One region of the Lysinibacillus sp. RS10 genome, then DNA from elsewhere that is predicted to be linked to it. Evidence: riboswitches for the same ligand, from Rfam matches in the RefSeq annotation. Region 1 holds a riboswitch; each other region holds the start of a gene.
What was found. Region 1 has a riboswitch for S-adenosylmethionine ahead of metK (methionine adenosyltransferase). Riboswitches for the same ligand answer to the same signal wherever they lie in the genome.

Region 1 (6,200 bases):
GATGAGCCATGTTAGTAACAATACGTTAGCAAGTTTTAGAGAGGCTACACTACTCTATAATGTAACCAATTCTTCGAAGAGCATTATTAATAAAATCACGTATATAAACAAAAATTTCTTCACGCTCTACTTCATGAAATAGATTATGATAACAGTTTTCCCATTCTTTGAATTGAAACTCTGTAAATTCCTGCTGATATAGCCAATTACGGGTTTGTTTAGTTTCAGTAATACTATCTTTTTCAGCTGTCATAACTAACATAGGCCTATTAGGGAATTCAGCTTTAGGCAATAACACTAAATTACGCATCATTTGCTGTAGCTCTCTATACCATTTCACAGAAACGACTGACATAAAAGAAACCTCATCCTTCATCTCATCTCTTCCTTCTACACTGCGCGTTAACGTGTTTAATGTAATTTCATGAGTCATTTTCACATTTGCTGTCAGGGCACTTAGACTAGTTAGAGCATTCGATAGTTTACCTGGCAATAGCTTTAAATTTAGCCAAGGTGAAGTTAAAATAATACCTGCGCATTCATATTTTCGCTTATGCATGGTATGTAGTAATAATGTTGCACCAAGCCCATGTCCTATTAAAAAGACAGGTAAATTATACGAAAAAGCATTCTCGATTAAATGCCTTGTATATTTGTTGTATTCTTTAAAATCTTCATCATGAACACGTGAAAACCCTACATCTACACCATGATTAGGTAAATCCCCCATGACTACGTGGAAGCCTTCCAATCTAAGTTTTTCTATAAGCCATGCATACCAGCGGTGGTTTTCATATGCACCATGAATAATAGCAACCACAGCCTTTGCTTGTCCATCAGCTTCCCATTTCCACATTTCACATAGTCCTCCTAAAAAAATAATTACACAATGATTATATCGAAATATTTCGCTCATTTTAATTTTATATTTCCATCAAGTTGCGTATTTGATACGATAATAATACATCATAGAAAGAAAAGAGGCGATTCTCATGATCTATCCATTTAAAGGGAAAACACCAAAGATCGATCCATCTGTTTTTATTGCCGATTATGCAACCGTTACTGGTGACGTTACAATAGATGCTGAAACGACAATTTGGTTTAACACAGTAATTCGAGGTGATGTATCACCAACAATTATCGGAAAACGAGTTAGTATTCAAGACCTTTGTTGTTTACATCAAAGCCCTAAATATCCACTCATTATTGAAGATGAAGTAACAGTCGGACATCAAGTAACTTTACATAGCTGTACGATTCGTAAAAATGCCTTAATAGGTATGGGCTCAATAGTATTAGACGGAGCAGAGATTGGAGAGGGTGCATTCATCGGGGCGGGTAGTCTTGTACCTCCAGGCAAAGTCATTCCTCCGAATAGCTTAGCATTAGGTCGTCCAGCAAAGGTTGTACGAGAATTAAATGCTGAAGATAAAGAAGATATGGAACGCATCGTACGTGAATATGCAGAAAAAGGTCAATACTATAAATCTCTTCAAACAAAAATATAAATAGCTATTTCAATTACATCGAAGCAGTTCCTCGTATTTTTGGACAACCAAGCCATACTTAGTTGTAATTAGAAGCTATTTTTTTGGATAAAACTATTTCAGCGGATGTTTGGACACCCGCTGAAATGAGTTAAAATAATTTTACAGCTTCTGCATTGTTTTAGCTAAACTATTTATAATCCTGCTTTTTCCATTAATGCGTCAGCTTTATCTGTTTGTTCCCAAGGTACATTTAAGTCCGTACGACCGAAATGACCATATGCTGCAGTTTGCTTATAAATAGGACGACGAAGATTAAGCATTTTTATAATCCCTGCTGGGCGTAAATCGAATAGCTCGCGTACCCATTCTACGATATCACTTTCCTTAACTTTGCCTGTCCCAAATGTATCTACAGCAATAGATACTGGTTGAGCAACACCGATTGCATAAGCAAGTTGTACTTCAGCACGTTCTGCTAAGCCTGCCGCTACGATATTTTTTGCCACATAGCGTGCTGCATATGCCGCTGAACGGTCCACCTTAGTTGCGTCCTTACCAGAGAAAGCACCTCCACCATGACGCGCATAGCCACCGTATGTATCAACGATGATTTTACGTCCTGTTAGACCAGCATCCCCTTTTGGACCACCTATTACGAAACGGCCAGTTGGGTTGATGAAATATTTAGTATTAGCATCTAGTAATTCATTTGGCACAACCGGAGCAATAACGAATTCTTTTATATCTGCTTGAATTTGTTCAAGCGTCGCTTCTTCGTCGTGCTGTGTTGAAATTACAATCGTATCTACGCGCACTGGTACATTATTTTCATCATATTCAACCGTTACTTGCGTTTTTCCATCTGGACGTAAATATGCAAGTTCGCCGGATTTACGTGCTTCCGTTAAACGACGAGCTAATTTATGCGCTAAACTAATTGGTAATGGCATAAGCTCTGGTGTTTCGTTACATGCATAACCGAACATTAAGCCTTGGTCACCTGCGCCAATTGCTTCAATGTCAGCGTCTGACATAGAGCCTTCACGCGCCTCTAAAGCTTGGTCAACACCTTGCGCAATATCAGGTGATTGCTCGCCAATCGCAACAAGTACTGCTAGGTTTTCAGCATCAAAGCCATATTTCCCACGTGTATAACCGATTTCTGCTACAGTATCACGGACGATACCTTTAATATCGACATATGTAGAAGTAGTAATTTCTCCTGCTACTAATACTAAGCCTGTTGTTACAGTTGTTTCACACGCTACACGTGCATTTGGATCTTCTGCTAAAATAGCATCTAAAATGGCATCCGAAATTTGGTCACAAATTTTGTCTGGATGTCCTTCTGTTACACTCTCTGATGTAAACAATCGACGGTTTGTCATTTAGTTTTCCTCCTATTACTCTTACAAATAAAATTTGTGAATGAATACGGTACTCATTACCCATGTCAAGTCCGTTCCTAAGGATTGAACTCTCAAGCCGTTGTTGCTGTCGTTTCACTTTCGCACAAAAAACAACCTGTTGCTGTCGTTTCACTTTCGCACAAAAACAACCTGTTGCTGTCGTTTCACTTTCGTACAAAAAAAACAGTTGCCGCTTTTAACACGAGGATTTTCGAAAGATCCGTCATTATAATAAGGAAAGGATTACACATACTTACCTTTACATTCGTTTTTTACAATAAAAAAAATCCTTTTCTCACGCTTACTTAACATGAGGAAAGGAAATAATGACTTCGTAACCTTTCACTCTTATCGTTCAAGGGCTTACCCTTGCATCAGGTTGGCACCAACGCATGTCGTGAAATAGTTCATGCAGGTTGCCGGGTTTCACAGGGCCTGACCCTCCACCAGCTCGGGATAAGAGTATCCGTTCAATATCTCATAATACGTAAAAGGTCGAACGTTGTCAAATATTTTTGCTTTATCCCTTACCAATTATGCCTCGCCATAATTGTGTCCGCTACGCTTTCAGTACAAAAATTATCTGCTGAAAGAAGTTAAAAACTATGGAATACACAAGGAATCAAAACACTTAACATTTGGATTATGCTATAATTTGAAGCACAGAGGCTTATTACCATAACGACATGGTAATAGTTTCAACAAACGTATCCTAACTTTTGGTGATAAGCCCAAAATAATCCCTACTCTCCACCTCACATCATGTGTTAACATATGTGTGACCCTTTAATCTTCATTCGACAAATGTTTTTTGTGGCGAAAGTAGATCGTCAGCTACGGAAGAATGCCATCTCATTATGTGGTGGATGAAAATAGTTATGCCCCCTTTTCAGTCGGTGACAAACTCCAACTGATAAAAACCAGCTAAAAATTTGACATCCTGTGCGAACCTCATGTTGGTCAAAAGCTTCCCAAACGCGATTCAACTTGTCGAAAGTGGTTGTGTAATCACTTGATTATAAATAGGGTAAAAAGCATTCTTAAAGCGAATAAATTAACTTTTTGTCGTTTTCTTGAAAAGTAATAAAATCTAAAAAATAATTTCTGAATTAGTATAGATTATTTAAGCAATTGTGTTATACTATTTTTGAAATTAAGAAAATCTCCCCAGACTCAAGGGAATACTATAAAAAAGGATGGTATTTAATCGATGAATTCAGTAGAAATTGCAAACGAACTGAAGGAATTATTAAACGGCGGTAACATTAATGTTCAACTTTCAGTACCACAATTAGCTGAAAAGGCAACATCTCGCGGTGAAGCTATGTTAACAGTAGATGGCGCTGTTCGTGCAGAAACTGGCAAATACACTGGTCGTTCACCTAAAGATAAATATATGGTAGAAGAAGAAAGCACAAAAGATAAAATTGACTGGGGAAAAGTAAACCAACCAATTTCTTCTGAAGTGTTCGATAACTTATATGTAAAAGTAGTAAAATATTTAAAAGAACGTGACGAATTATTCGTATTCAAGGGCTTTGCTGGTGCTGACAAAGATTCACAATTGAGCATCCAAGTAATCAATGAATATGCTTGGCACAATCTTTTCGCTCATCAATTATTTATCCGTCCAACTGCAGAAGAATTAACTTCTCATGTTGCTGACTTCACAGTAATCTCAGCTCCTAACTTTAAAGCAGACCCTGCTATCGATGGCACAGCTTCTGAAACATTCATCATTGTATCACTTGAAAAGAAAATCATCCTAATCGGTGGTACTGAATACGCTGGTGAAATCAAAAAATCTATTTTCGGTATTATGAACTACTTATTACCACAACAAGGCATCCTTTCAATGCACTGCTCAGCAAACGTTGGTGAAGCTGGTGATGTTGCATTATTCTTCGGTTTATCTGGTACTGGTAAAACTACTTTATCAGCTGATCCTGACCGTAAGCTTATCGGTGACGATGAACACGGTTGGTCTGATAATGGTGTATTCAACATTGAGGGCGGTTGCTATGCAAAAACAATTAATCTTTCTGCTGAAAAAGAACCAGAAATCTACAACGCAATCCGCTTCGGTTCTGTTCTAGAAAACGTAGCTGTTGATCCAGAAACTCGAGTTTGTGACTATGATGATGGTTCATTAACAGAAAATACTCGTGTAGCTTATCCAATCCAATACATTGAAAATATTGTTGATCCATCTGTTGCAGGTCACCCAAAAACAATCATCTTCTTAACAGCTGATGCATTTGGTGTATTACCTCCAATCAGTAAATTAACAAAAGAGCAAGCTATGTACCACTTCCTAAGCGGTTTCACATCTAAACTTGCTGGTACAGAACGTGGTGTAACAGAGCCAGAACCAGTATTCTCAACTTGCTTCGGCTCTCCATTCCTTCCACTTCCAGCAACAGTATATGCTGAAATGTTAGGTCAAAAAATTGACGAGCACGGTGCACACGTATACTTAGTGAACACTGGTTGGACTGGTGGCGAATATGGTACTGGTAGCCGTATGAAGCTTTCTTACACTCGTACAATGGTACGTGCTGCAATTGATGGCCAATTAGCTGATGTTGAAACAATTCAAGATTCAGTATTCGGCTTAAACATTCCAACTGCTGTTGAAGGTGTACCAACAGAAGTGCTTAACCCTCGTGATGCATGGGCGGACAAAGCTGCTTATGATGCGAAAGCTTCTGAACTTGCTGGTCTATTCAACGAAAACTTCAAGAAATTCTCAAATGTTTCTGAAGCCATCACTAAACTTGGTGGTCCATTAAAATAATTTACTATGCAAAGGGAACGATTTCAGTCGTTCCCTTTTTTGTATTAAAAAACAAAATATTCAAGCAAATCTTTGTGAATGTTTTAGAGTTTTAATTGAGGATACTATCCATTCCATGCTCCAATTTAGAGTAATAAAACAATTGTGCGAAAGCGGAGCGACACCAGCAACAAAGCGGCGGAAGCGGCACGATGCTCGCACAGAAAAGAGAGTAGTAATTTGCCAGAAAATACATGCTAAATGAAGTGGTTGATTGGAGTGGAGACTGAGCGACTCCTTGGGGATCAGCGTCACAGATGAGACCCTGGAGCGAGCAGCGCGAGTGAAGCGGCTCATCGGACGCCCCCAGGAAAGCGCTCAGTCGGAACGGAAATCAACCCCCTCGTTTTGCCGAAAGAGCCAATGACATAATAGTATTTCAACAACATGCAAAGGAAACGAATAGAGTCGTTCCTTTTTTAATCCCCCCATTTTAGAGAATTCTACTTTTCATATTGTTAA
Region 2 (6,200 bases), 150 kb from region 1:
TGGATTTCTTTAGACGTTAATACTTCTACTAATTTTTTAATTTCTGGTTTTGTTTCATCACCAGCGCGTACTGTAATAATGTTGACATATGGAGACTCTTTATCTTCAAGAGAAATAGAATCTTCCATTGGATTTAGACCGTTGTCGATTGCGTAGTTAGAATTGATAAGAACTGCATCACCTTCATTATTTTCATACATTTGTACAAGCATTTCAGGAGCTGTATTTGCATCGAATTTGAAGTTTTTAGGATTTCCTTCGATATCTTTAAGCTCAGCAGATGTTTTATCTACCCCATCCTTTAGTTTAATTAAGCCCTTAGCTTCTAATAATGAAAGCATGCGCCCGTGGTCTGCAACAGAGTTAGAAAGTAAAATTGTTGCACCCTCTGGTAGATCATCAAGAGATTTATACTCTTTAGAGTAGATACCGATTGGCTCGATATGAATACCACCAGCGTTTACAAAATCATAACCTTTATCTTTAATTTCCTTCTCTAAATAAGGAATATGTTGGAAGTAGTTTGCATCAATTTCTTCAGATTCTAAATCTTGGTTTGGTAATACATAATCTTGATATGTTGCAATTTCAAGATCGATACCTTGTTTAGCTAAAATTGGTTTTGCTTGTTCTAGAATAACTGCGTGAGGTACATTTGAAGCACCTACTTTTAATGTTACATTTTCTTTACCGTCTGTTCCGTTTGTATCTTCTTTTTTACCAGCACCACAAGCAGCTAAAGCTAGTACCAGTACTGATAAGAATAATCCTGCTAATAATTTCTTCATTTTATTACACTCCTTTAATCTTGTTTAAATATGTTAGTGGTATAAAACCAAAATAACCCTGTAATTCTTAGCGTTTATCGGTTTTCGCTGTAATCATATCGCCAATCCATTGAATGATAAATACAACTACTAAGATTAAAATAGTCGCCATTAATGTCACATCTCCATGATTACGTTGGAAACCGTCTAAGAAAGCTGAATTCCCCAAACCGCCTGCACCGATAATACCTGCCATCGCAGTATAACCAACAAGTGCTACGGCAGTAACTGTAATACCTGAAATAAGTGCTGGTAACGATTCTGGAATTAATACTTTCCAAATAATCGTTGACGTTTTAGCCCCCATTGAACGAGCTGCTTCAATAACACCCTTATCAATTTCACGTAATGCAATTAATACCATTCGTGCATAGAATGGTGCAGCACCAATAATTAATGCTGGTAAAGCTGCGTTCGCTCCGCGAATTGTGTCAAGTAAAAATTTCGTAAATGGAATTAATAAAATGATTAGCACAATAAACGGAATAGAACGAAAAATGTTAACAATCGAATTTGTCAAAAAATTCACAATTTTATTTGCCCATAGTTGGGTTGGACTTGTTAAAAATAGTACGATCCCAATTGCTAAGCCAAGTATAAATGTGATAACTGTAGAGATCGTTGTCATGTACAATGTTTGATACGTAGCTTCCCACATTTTTTCCCAGTCGACATTCGGAAAGAGACTAGTTAGCATTTGCAATCACCTCCGTTTGTACTTCGACTGTATTTAAGTAGTTAAGTGCATCCGCAACATTATCCTTTGAGCCGTTTATTTGCACTATAAGTGTACCGTACGCACCATTTTTCGTTTGCGAAATATTACCATGTACAATGCTTACTTCCACATCAAACTGTTTCACAAGATGTGAAATGACAGGCTGCTCTGTTTTTTCTCCTACAAAGATCAGCTTTACAAGTTGTCCAGTAGGGTAATTTGCTTTAATTTGAGCCACAGTTTCCTGTGTTTCTTTCGTATCTGTAATTTGAGAAACAAATTTTTTCGTAATGGTAGCTTGCGGTGCTTGGAATACTTGTAATACCTCACCACGCTCTACAATTTCTCCGGCTTCCATAACCGCTACACGATGACAAATTTTGCGAATAACGTGCATTTCATGTGTAATTAATACGATCGTTAGACCTAAGCGTTCATTAATATCGACAAGTAGATCAAGGATAGCATCTGTTGTCTCCGGATCGAGTGCAGACGTTGCCTCATCGCATAATAATACCTCTGGGTTATTAGCAAGCGCGCGCGCAATACCTACACGTTGCTTTTGTCCCCCTGATAGCTGTGATGGATACGCCTTAGCACGTCCCCCCAAGCCAACAAGTGTGATCAATTCGTTCACTCGTGCTTCACGTTGTGCCTTTGGAACACCTGCGATTTCTAGTGGGAAAGCGATATTTTCCTCAACAGTTCTTGACCAAAGTAAATTAAAATGCTGGAAAATCATACTTACCTTTTGTCTAGCATCTCTGAGCTTTTGCCCCTTTATAGATGAAAATTCTTGATTGTTAACCGTCACCGTACCAGTTGTAGGCTTTTCTAAACCGTTTAATAAGCGAATCATCGTACTTTTACCAGCGCCACTATAGCCGATAATGCCAAAAATTTCACCTTTATTGATTGAAAGATTGACGTCTTTGACTGCAGTTAATTCGCCATTCGCGGTTTTGTATTTTTTTGTAATATTCTGAAGTTGAATCATAGCGAATTCTCCTTTTCTCATATCAATTATGCCCCGACATAATAGCGTTCGGAATCGGTTTGTGCTTAGGCCTGCACGAGGGACGACACGATGTCGGTCATTTCGATAATGCCACAGGACGTGGCGTTTTTACCGATGCAGGTCAGTTAGCCGTTATCGCATGGATGCGATGATTTTAGGCTAACATCCTATATTGAACTCATTTCCGATTCCATGACATCCGCCGAAGGCATTGAGCCAACGTGATGTTGGTCACTCAGTCGTGTGTTGAAAGTAGTTAAAAAGACCCCTTCACTTATAGACAAGTAGAAGGGGTCACGTAATTATACGCTAAACCGTTCTCTCATCTTTCAAAGATAAATCTTTGAGTGATTTGGCACCTTTTCACTTTGTGATGGTTGCCGGGCTTCATAGGGCACTTCCCTCCGCCACTCTTTATAAGAGTTCGATATATTTATTTTTTTTAGTATATTCGTACTTTATCACGCTATCAAAGTTCAGTCAATTGATTTTTTTAGCAATTCGTATAAAAATGGTACGGATTGAAAGGCATATACCTTTTCTGTTACTTTTCCGCCATCACACACGAGTAAACATGGTACACTTTCGATTTTATTATCAAAAGCTATGTGCTCTATAAAATTAATATTCGCTTTACCAACCTGTAGCTGTGGCAGCAATTGCTCGACAATCGTCATCATTTTCGATGCAACTGCACACGTTCCACACATAGGCGTATATAAATAAAAGGCAGCCTTTTCACCGGACTGTACAGCCGTATCCCACTGCTCTTTTGACCATTCTTCCATCTTTTCACGCAACCTTACAAAATATATTCATTATGGATTGAGAAGTGTGCACGCAGCAATATCATCGCTAACACCTTTCTCGGAGTTGTCTCAACTTCCTTATATGTCGGCATCGTACGTAAATGCTCAGCCTCTGGATAATGTCTGTCCATTAATGCCCGTAGCTTATCACCCGATGTATCTGCATCAAAAAATGTATAAAGCTCACAGCCCTCATATGGATCGAGTAACTCTTCTAATTGATGTACACCAATGGTACCATTCGTACAAAGTATTATAACATCTTCACTTAAAATAGGTTTAATTTGAAGTTTATCCGAACGACCTTCGACAATTAAGCATTTTCCCTCGAACATCACGCCACCCCCATTAGACATATACCTTATAGCTCATTATATCCATTACGCTCTGTCGGTGATCATATAAGACACCCATTGATAAGGGCCTACAACGGCTTTCGTCTCCCCAACTATAGTGGGAAATGATTAAAGATAATAAAAAACGCCGGTGATTTCCGACGTTTTTTAGGGCTTGTCTTATTCAGCAATCATTTCTTCGTATTGCTCAGCTGTCATAAGCTTTTCAACTTCTGATGCATCAGCAAGCTCTACAACGATCATCCATGCTTTTTCATATGGTGATTCATTCACGAATTCTGGGCTATCTTCTAAATCTGCATTTACTTCAACTACTGTACCTGAGATTGGTGCGTATAATTCAGAAACTGTTTTTACAGATTCTACACTACCGAATGGATCATCTGTTTTAATTTCGTCGCCAACTTGTGGAAGCTCAACGAAAACGATATCTCCAAGTTCAGATTGTGCGAAGTGAGAAATACCGATACGTACTTTACCATCTTCTAATTTTACCCATTCATGCTCTTCAGAGTAACGTAAGTCTTTTGGTGTGCTCATGCAATAAACCCCTCCATAAAATATGTAGTATATTCACTTTCAGTTTGCCATACTTCTCCTATAAAAACAAGGATAAATAGGGTTATTTCCAAGCTTGCTCAAAATCTGATTCTTTAAACCCTAAAGTTACTTTTTTCCCATCTGTTACGATTGGACGTTTAATCAGCATACCATCTGAAGCAAGCAGTTCAAGCTGCTCCTCTTCAGTCATGTCAACAAGCTTATCCTTTAAGCCAAGCTCACGATATTTCATACCAGAAGTATTGAAAAATTTCTTTAATGGCAGTCCACTTTCTTGCCATAAATTCGTTAATTCGTCCTTTGTAGGCGGTTGCTCGACAATATGTACCTCTTCGAATGAAATCTCATTGTCCTTTAACCATTTTTGAGCTTTTTTACAAGTAGTACATTTTGGATAATGAATAAATTGAATCGTCATTTAAAGGCTCCTCTACTATCATTTTTAGGACACTACATTTTCAGCGTCTCCCTCATTTTCTGTAGTATACCATCATAACCGTTACGAACCAAAATGAAACTCATTATGACAAAGCGTGGGGGTGATTTCCGTTCCGGCTGGCTGTGCGAAAGCGCAGCGGCAGCAACAATTTGGGCGAAGGAAATGTCTCGTTGCTCCAAAATGTCGATCGCTGATAAAATATCTAGAACCGCTGATAATAACATGAAAATCGCTGATAAAATACCAAGAATCGCTGATAACAACATGAAAATCGCTGATAAAATAGAATCGCGCGCCTAGCTGGAACGGAAATCCCCCCTCATTTTGCAAGAGCTATACTTTTATTTTCAACAAAAAACCTGGCTATCACATGTCGGATAGCCAGGTTAAGTCTGTTATTAAACTACATATTTTTCAGCTTCAATTAATTTAACAGAAGCTTCGCGTTTCTTCGCGATTAAGTTGTACGGATTGTTGCGCGTTAACTTACGTAGTGCAGACAATGTCATGCGTGCAGCGTCGCCGTCTGCTGAAGCAAGAATCGTATCCTTTGCTTCTTTTTCAATTTCTGCAAATGCTTCTTGGCAGAAGATTTGAGTGTAAAGTAATTTTTGATGTGCTTTTTCAACTCCGTCACGAGCAATCGCTTTTTCTGTACGTAATACAGCTGATTCCATAGCGAACAGTTGGTTTGTGATATTTGCAATATTCACCAATACTTCTTGCTCTTGATCAAGCTTTGCGCCGTAGCGTTGTGCTGCTAAACCTGCTGCTAATACAGCAATTTTCTTCGCATTTTTTACAAGATATTTTTCTTGTGCTAGCGGCTCTGTGCCAACATCCTCAGGCATTAGCATAAGAAGCTCCTGTTGTAAGTTTTGAGCAACTTGTAGCAATGGCAATTCACCTTTTAATGCCTTTTTCATAAATGTACCTGGTACAATCATGCGGTTAATTTCATTAGTACCTTCAAAAATACGGTTAATACGTGAATCGCGATAAATACGCTCTACTTCGTATTCAGCCATAAAGCCGTAACCACCGTGTAATTGAACCGCTTCATCTGCAATGTAATCTAAAGTCTCAGAACCAAATACTTTCGCAATAGAACATTCAATAGCATACTCAGCAATTGCACTAGCAATAACTTTCCCTTGCTTTTGCTCATCTGGGCTTAGCTGGCTTAAACGATCCTCAAATAAACCTACAGTACGATAATTTAATGACTCAGACGCATACAATTGTGAAGCCATTGTCGATAATTTTTCTTTTGTTAGATTGAAATCAGACAACTTTGTTTTAAATTGTTGACGTTGGTTTGTATATTGAATCGCTAGCTCTAAAGCACGCTTCGAGCCACCAATCGTTCCTACCCCCAGTTTATAACGACCGATATTTAAAATATTAAAGGCAATAACATGACCGCGACCCACTTCACCTAATAAGTTTTCTGCAGGTACTTCCGCATCTTC
Region 3 (6,200 bases), 190 kb from region 1:
GTTTATGGAAATGTAGGTGTGACTAAATACAATGTGGAGAAATATAATGGAGCAGGAATATACACTGGTTCCACGTCAAAATATATAAGCAATGCATCAAGTACGTATGTTAAGAGTAGAAATAAATAGAGAGTAGTATGCCGTATGAAAAACAAAAAAACATTTCGGATTATTAGTATAATGATACTAATAATTGCCTTACTTATAACTGCTTATAAGTTTGACGAGAGCAAAAACAATCTTGTGGAGATGCTGAAAATTCAAGATACAGTCTATGTCGTAACCGGGGAACCAGTTGAAAAATCCCAAGTAGTAAGGAAATTAGGGGAGATTAAGCAAAAAATAGATAGAAATCAAGTTCCGAATGCTAATTTTGAGTCTAATTCTTTAAATGAGGGTACTCCTATATATGAAAGAAAAAATGGAGATGAGTTTCCAAAATCTGTAGTGTATAAACGAGAGGGTAAATTTTATATTGCTACTCAAGTAGTAAACCTAAACCGTAGTGATTGAGCAACAACCTCTTTTTTAGAAATAAATTGTAATAGTAGCTGACTTTTTTGAAGGTTAGCCTCTGAAATACTTGTACTACGTATTTCAGCGGTTACTACTTGAAGTGATGAAAAGCATTTTTGATTTAAAACCATAGTTAAAGTAAGTTACGAAATATCTTTTTTCACCCTAAAAAAAGAAATCCCACGGAAAAGTCATCAACCTTTCCGTGGGATTTTGTGTGATTGGATATTCACTACTTCACTATTCTTCAATTAAACCCATTGGCATGGCTTTCATAAATTCTCTCACTTCTCGAATACCAGGAAGTTCACTTTCTACAAGCTCCACCCCGACAATTTTTGCTAGTGGTTGAAGCATCGGTTTTACCTCTCTAGAGACAAATATTTTACTTGGTCTTACCTCTAAGCTTTGTAAATATGCCCATAAAATACTTTGTGCGATTGGTGGCGTTTTGGGCATCGGGAACATTTCGTGTCCAATAACCAAATTGCTTCCTCTTTCAACAAGCATACCAACAATCGGATAAACAGTGCGGTTCGTCAGTTCCGTTTCTACGCCAAAAGGCATGTAAAACACATCATATTCTAATTGTAACGCACTTTTAGGCTTTTTCTTATATTGTGCTTTTTCAAACATCGAAATTTCCTCGTAGCACTCATACGTTGGCTTCGGTATATTTATCTGCAAAATATAGATTTCTTGTAACTCACCATCCATTTGTACTTTAAACGTTGGATATTGATGTGCAGCTACCTGTGGATATTCCCAGCCATCCTTCCTAGCTTCTGTAATATTAATCATCCTACTTACAACATCAATTAATAACTCTACCTCTAGATAATTTGGTCTTTCAGGATGCGTTCCTTCTTGATAGCTACGGAATTGAATCCAATTCTTCTTCCCTCTATACGACAGCCCACAATCTTTAATTAGCAGATAATCTGCTGGATCTAACTCTTCTCTATCAACAAAACTCACAGTTAAAGCGTTTAAACTATAGGAAAAATCACTCGATATATTTTTCTCAAAAAGTATTTTCGCTAAGCTGTCATAGCCATTTTCCATATCAAAAATCATTAATCCAAACTCTTCACCACCAGCTCCCATTACAGAAACAAGTACTTTGTAATCTATATCCGCAAAGTGAATGACAACGACTTCATCATCCTTTAAATATTGCCATGGCTTTAGTTTTTTCAGGTCATTAGTAAGCTCCAATAAAGTAAGATAATCTGGCTCCAGGTTTTCTAGTAAACTATTTGCCTCTTCATCCTCCCGTATCAGTTCATTAATTTCCTCCAAATTAATCTTGTCCATTTTACCAGTATGAATATTGCCTGCTCCAGCAATACATATAGGCGTTTCAGAGTTCATCGGTAATTCCTCATTGCTCTCGAATCGAATAGTAAATGATTCACTATTATCAATTACATGAGCAATGGCTTCATCACCCGATTTTCGAAGCCATTCATCGACCAACTCTTCATCTGTATCTAAATCCGTATCATTTTTAGGTAAAAAACAAATCTTCTCTTTAGATACTCGTCCATCTTTTTTAACCATTTCAAAATTAAAATAGTCCGAACCATCCAAATCAAAACTTAGTAATATCATTTCATCTAGCATGGAAAAACTACTGTTCTTCGGTAACAATAACTTTCGATAAATCTCCGGTTTTTTCTTACTTTCAATATGCAACTGGATCATTGTTTTACCTCCTACTTCTACTTGTTATAGCTATTCTGATGAGTTCGGTATAATCTTCACTCATATACAAATGTATTCATCTCTTGCGCTATCTCTTTATTGATTTCAACTTTGTAGCTATTCCATATGCGAATCACTCTTTATTCACTTTACTGGCAATCTCTTCATTCTGCAACACTTCAAACTTCATCCCAACCAATTGCTACACATCTCAATATCTGTTGCATTAATTGTACAAAACACCCTAAGTGTTGTGCTAGCAACAGCTACGTATTGTAATTACAATATTCACATTTTAGAAAGCTGAGATTAACCTTCCGACTTTTCTCAATTTTTGTTTAATTAATAACAAAAATTGATTTTTAAACTTTTACAGCCAATGGTATGGTACTAATAGTAGGGGAATTTTATATTATACCTTTCCAAATTCACGGAAGAAGAGTAGGAGGAAAAGATGAAAAAATCTTATAAAATGATCGTTGCTATTCTTTTGAGTATTTTCACTTTTACTTCAATTACATTTTTAGGAACTATTGCTATTGTGTTATCTAATGTTGAATTTTTTAATTTTCAATCTACGTTTTTTGGTCTAGATATTGTTTATGTTCATATTCAAGATAGTGTATTTAAAGCTAATGTAACATGGACAGGTGTACTAATATTTGGTCTTTTAGGAGGTGTTATTCAACTTCTTATTAATAAATTTAGTAAATCAGCTAACCACGCATATTGATTAAATAAATCAGCCAATCTTCATTCGTAATAAAACGCCAAAGTTTCATTAATACGACAAGCGCCATTACGAGAAGGATTACATGTCGACTATGACTATAAATAAGAAAAAGTTGAATGAAACTGGAGTTCTAATTTACCGAGTAAAATAGGTCCATTCGGTGCTGCTTTAATATTATATCCATATGAATAGGAGTGGTTAGAAGCACAAGATAATAATAGAAAAATTTAATTCTATAAAAAGGGTATCAATTCTTTGATATCCTTTTTTAACCTTTTAAAAGAAGGTGAAAACTTTGGGTTATGTGTTAATAAATACATTTATTTTATTACTTATTATTTTATTTGCTGAATCATTAATGTATTTAATTACAATAAAAAATACAAAATTAAAAAGCATTTTAACTTATATAGTAATGGCAGTAATAGCGTTTATCACCAGTCAATATATACCTAATGATTTTAAGGAATTTACAAAAACGTTTGCTAAAGCATTTTTAATTTTAGCAATAGTATCTTTATTTTACAAAAATACCAATATTAATTAAAATGGAAGGACTAAATATCGACTATGACTACTAACAAGAAAAAGTTGATTGAATCCGGAGTTGTAGGTCAATGGAGTAATGGATTTTATGTAGCATTAGCCTATGGAATGTTATTCGTTTCTTTAATGCTCGTAACAGACAAAGAGCTTACAATTAATGTTTTAGCTATACCCGCTTTAGTTTTATTTTTAGTTGTTAGCGTTACTGAATATTTGTGACGAGAGACGGAAAAAAAGATATGCCTCAATGGATTATAGTGGGAGCATTTGTTATTGCTGTTCTTACTGCAATAGGTATGACGGTTATTTCAAACTGAGGGAGTGAGAAGATGCTACATAATAAAATAAAATATATCGGATTTTTAGCTATGCTTATATTTGGAGGCATTTTTATTTTCAGATGGTTTCTTCGAGATGAATTATTATTAGATCAATTAATTGGTTTTGTGGTAGGTTCTATTCTTTTTATAGTGTCTTTTTTTGTTAAAAGAAACTAAATCAGTCTAGTCGTCTCTACGATTACTATTGAGCTTTTTAAATATATCTCTTTACAATAGATGATTACTTTTTTTTGCTTCACATTTTCTATACCTTCAATTTCTGCAAATGCACCTACATCTTTGTCATTCTCCTGTATTAACAATCTAATTGCCTATCGTCGTGATAGATGGTTCTATGATTACACCAATATTTTTAACATCTTAATTTAGCACTTCATGAATCGCTCCTCTCTTTTTTTACCATAGTCGCCTTAAAGCGAATTTTCTTTCTTAAAAAAATGTTTTTATGTTCTCTGAAATAGTATTTAATTAAAAACATGTTGCAAATATAGATGTTTTATTATAGTATTTCATTATTGTGCAAAAAAATAATATATTTTTTCTTCTTATCAAGAGAGATGGAGGGACTGGCCCTATGATATCTCGGCAGCGGAACTTTGTGATTAAGTTACTGTGCCAAATCCAGCAAGCAATGGCTTGATAGATAAGAGGAGTGTTTTATAAATATAAGACCTCTTCTTGTTATTTCAAGAAGAGGTCTTTTTTTAGAAAAAAAATGGACAAGGATGTATCCATTTTTAAATTTTGGAGGTAGAACAATGAAGAAAGAGAATCCATGGGCGCTGATCCCATTTGTTGTTTTTTTAGTTTTATTTATTGGTTCAGGGGTTATTACAGGTGATTTTTATGCCTTTCCTGTCATTGTAGCCATTGCCATTTCGGGCGCTGTGGCTCTGGCGATGAATCGAAAAGAATCGTTTTCGCGGAAGGTTGATATTTTCTGCAAAGGCGCAGGAAATTTAAATGTCATGCTGATGGTTGTTATTTTTCTTTTGGCTGGGGCCTTTTCAGAGGTAGCAAAAGGTATGGGGGCTGTGGACTCCACTGTTAACTTTGCTTTATCGGTCATTCCGCCAAACCTGCTTGTCGTAGGCTTGTTCATCATTGCCTGCTTTATCTCCCTGTCAATGGGTACATCGGTGGGAACGATTGTTGCACTGGCGCCGATTGGAGTTGGGATAAGCGAGCATATCGAACTTTCCATGGCTTTAGTAATGGCAGCGATTGTCGGCGGTTCGATGTTTGGCGATAATTTATCCATTATTTCAGATACAACCATTACTGCCGTTCGTTCACAAGGCGCACAAATGAAGGATAAATTTAAGGTGAATTTTTGGATTGTGTTACCGGCAGCTGTTGTAACGAGCATTATTTTAGGGGTTATCACAATGGGGGAAACCGCACAAGTAGAACATTTAAGCTATAGTTGGGTAAAAATTGTTCCCTATGTTTTAGTTATTATTTTAGCGTTAGCTGGCATGAATGTTTTCTTTGTTCTGGCATTTGGGATTGTTCTCGCCGGTGCTGTGGGCTTAGCGGATGGCAGCTATCACTTAATGAGCCTTATGCAAACGATTGGCGAAGGAATGTCAGGCATGTATGAAATGGCATTTCTTGCAATATTAATCGCTGGAATGGTGGAGGTTATTAAGTTTAACGGAGGAATCGACTTCCTGCTTCACCTTGCGACACGAAGAATTAAATCAAAAAAGGGTGCTGAATTTGGGATTGCCGGCCTTGTGGGTCTAACTAATTTATCTACAGCCAATAATACGATTGCTATTTTAATTGCTGGTCCACTTGCAAAAAATATTGCTGATCAGTATGAGATTGAGCCAAGAAAGTCCGCAAGTATATTAGATATTTTCTCCTGTACGGTCCAAGGTCTTCTCCCATACGGAGCCCAATTCCTGGCAGCCGCAAGCGTAGCCGGAATATCGCCAGTGAGCATGCTACAATACTCTTTCTATCCGATCTTGATAGGAATTTGCGGGATCATCGCTATCCTTATTGGATACCCGAAACAAAAGAAAGCCTGAGCTTCATCACTTTAGAGTGACAGGTGTGGCTTTAGAAAATATTGATTTTACATTGAAAATAATCCAATTGTTTTGAAAGAAAGATTAATCAAAACGATTGGATTTTTTTATTTAAGGCTATTCTTTTTTGATAAAAAATTTTAATAAGGTTGATTAAATGATATTCAAGAATTTTACCCCTTAATTTCCTCGTATTTAAGAGAAAAACCCGAAGCAATTAGTTCACTTCGAGTTTAACTTTCATTCATCTACTAAATAACGGTAGATATCATAATGTACAGGTTGCTCTAGTACCAAATTCATCGTAACGACTGATAG

Region 2: linked by a shared signal. The riboswitch ahead of ACB089_RS04425 (methionine ABC transporter ATP-binding protein) and the one ahead of metK (methionine adenosyltransferase) in region 1 are both predicted to bind S-adenosylmethionine.
Region 3: linked by a shared signal. The riboswitch ahead of ACB089_RS04170 (Na+/H+ antiporter NhaC family protein) and the one ahead of metK (methionine adenosyltransferase) in region 1 are both predicted to bind S-adenosylmethionine.

Annotation. Positions count from the first base shown of each region.
Region 1 covers NZ_CP167122.1:1,019,215-1,025,414, reverse strand. Annotated here, with positions in the region: gene ACB089_RS05375 (alpha/beta hydrolase) at 50-856, opposite strand; gene ACB089_RS05370 (gamma carbonic anhydrase family protein) at 993-1,511, shown strand; gene metK (methionine adenosyltransferase) at 1,685-2,881, opposite strand; SAM riboswitch class I at 3,248-3,365, opposite strand; gene pckA (phosphoenolpyruvate carboxykinase (ATP)) at 4,113-5,699, shown strand.
Region 2 covers NZ_CP167122.1:869,102-875,301, reverse strand. Annotated here, with positions in the region: gene ACB089_RS04435 (MetQ/NlpA family ABC transporter substrate-binding protein) at 1-788, opposite strand, end outside; gene ACB089_RS04430 (methionine ABC transporter permease) at 856-1,524, opposite strand; gene ACB089_RS04425 (methionine ABC transporter ATP-binding protein) at 1,514-2,542, opposite strand; SAM riboswitch class I at 2,883-2,986, opposite strand; gene ACB089_RS04420 (thioredoxin family protein) at 3,040-3,351, opposite strand; gene ACB089_RS04415 (hypothetical protein) at 3,366-3,707, opposite strand; gene gcvH (glycine cleavage system protein GcvH) at 3,888-4,268, opposite strand; gene ACB089_RS04405 (arsenate reductase family protein) at 4,351-4,707, opposite strand; gene ACB089_RS04400 (hypothetical protein) at 4,813-5,028, shown strand; gene ACB089_RS04395 (acyl-CoA dehydrogenase family protein) at 5,127-6,200, opposite strand, start outside.
Region 3 covers NZ_CP167122.1:825,587-831,786, reverse strand. Annotated here, with positions in the region: gene ACB089_RS04195 (hypothetical protein) at 145-513, shown strand; gene ACB089_RS04190 (hypothetical protein) at 757-2,223, opposite strand; gene ACB089_RS04185 (hypothetical protein) at 2,678-2,956, shown strand; gene ACB089_RS04180 (hypothetical protein) at 3,252-3,503, shown strand; gene ACB089_RS04175 (hypothetical protein) at 3,527-3,721, shown strand; SAM riboswitch class I at 4,386-4,493, shown strand; gene ACB089_RS04170 (Na+/H+ antiporter NhaC family protein) at 4,602-5,882, shown strand; gene ACB089_RS04165 (DUF3427 domain-containing protein) at 6,123-6,200, opposite strand, start outside.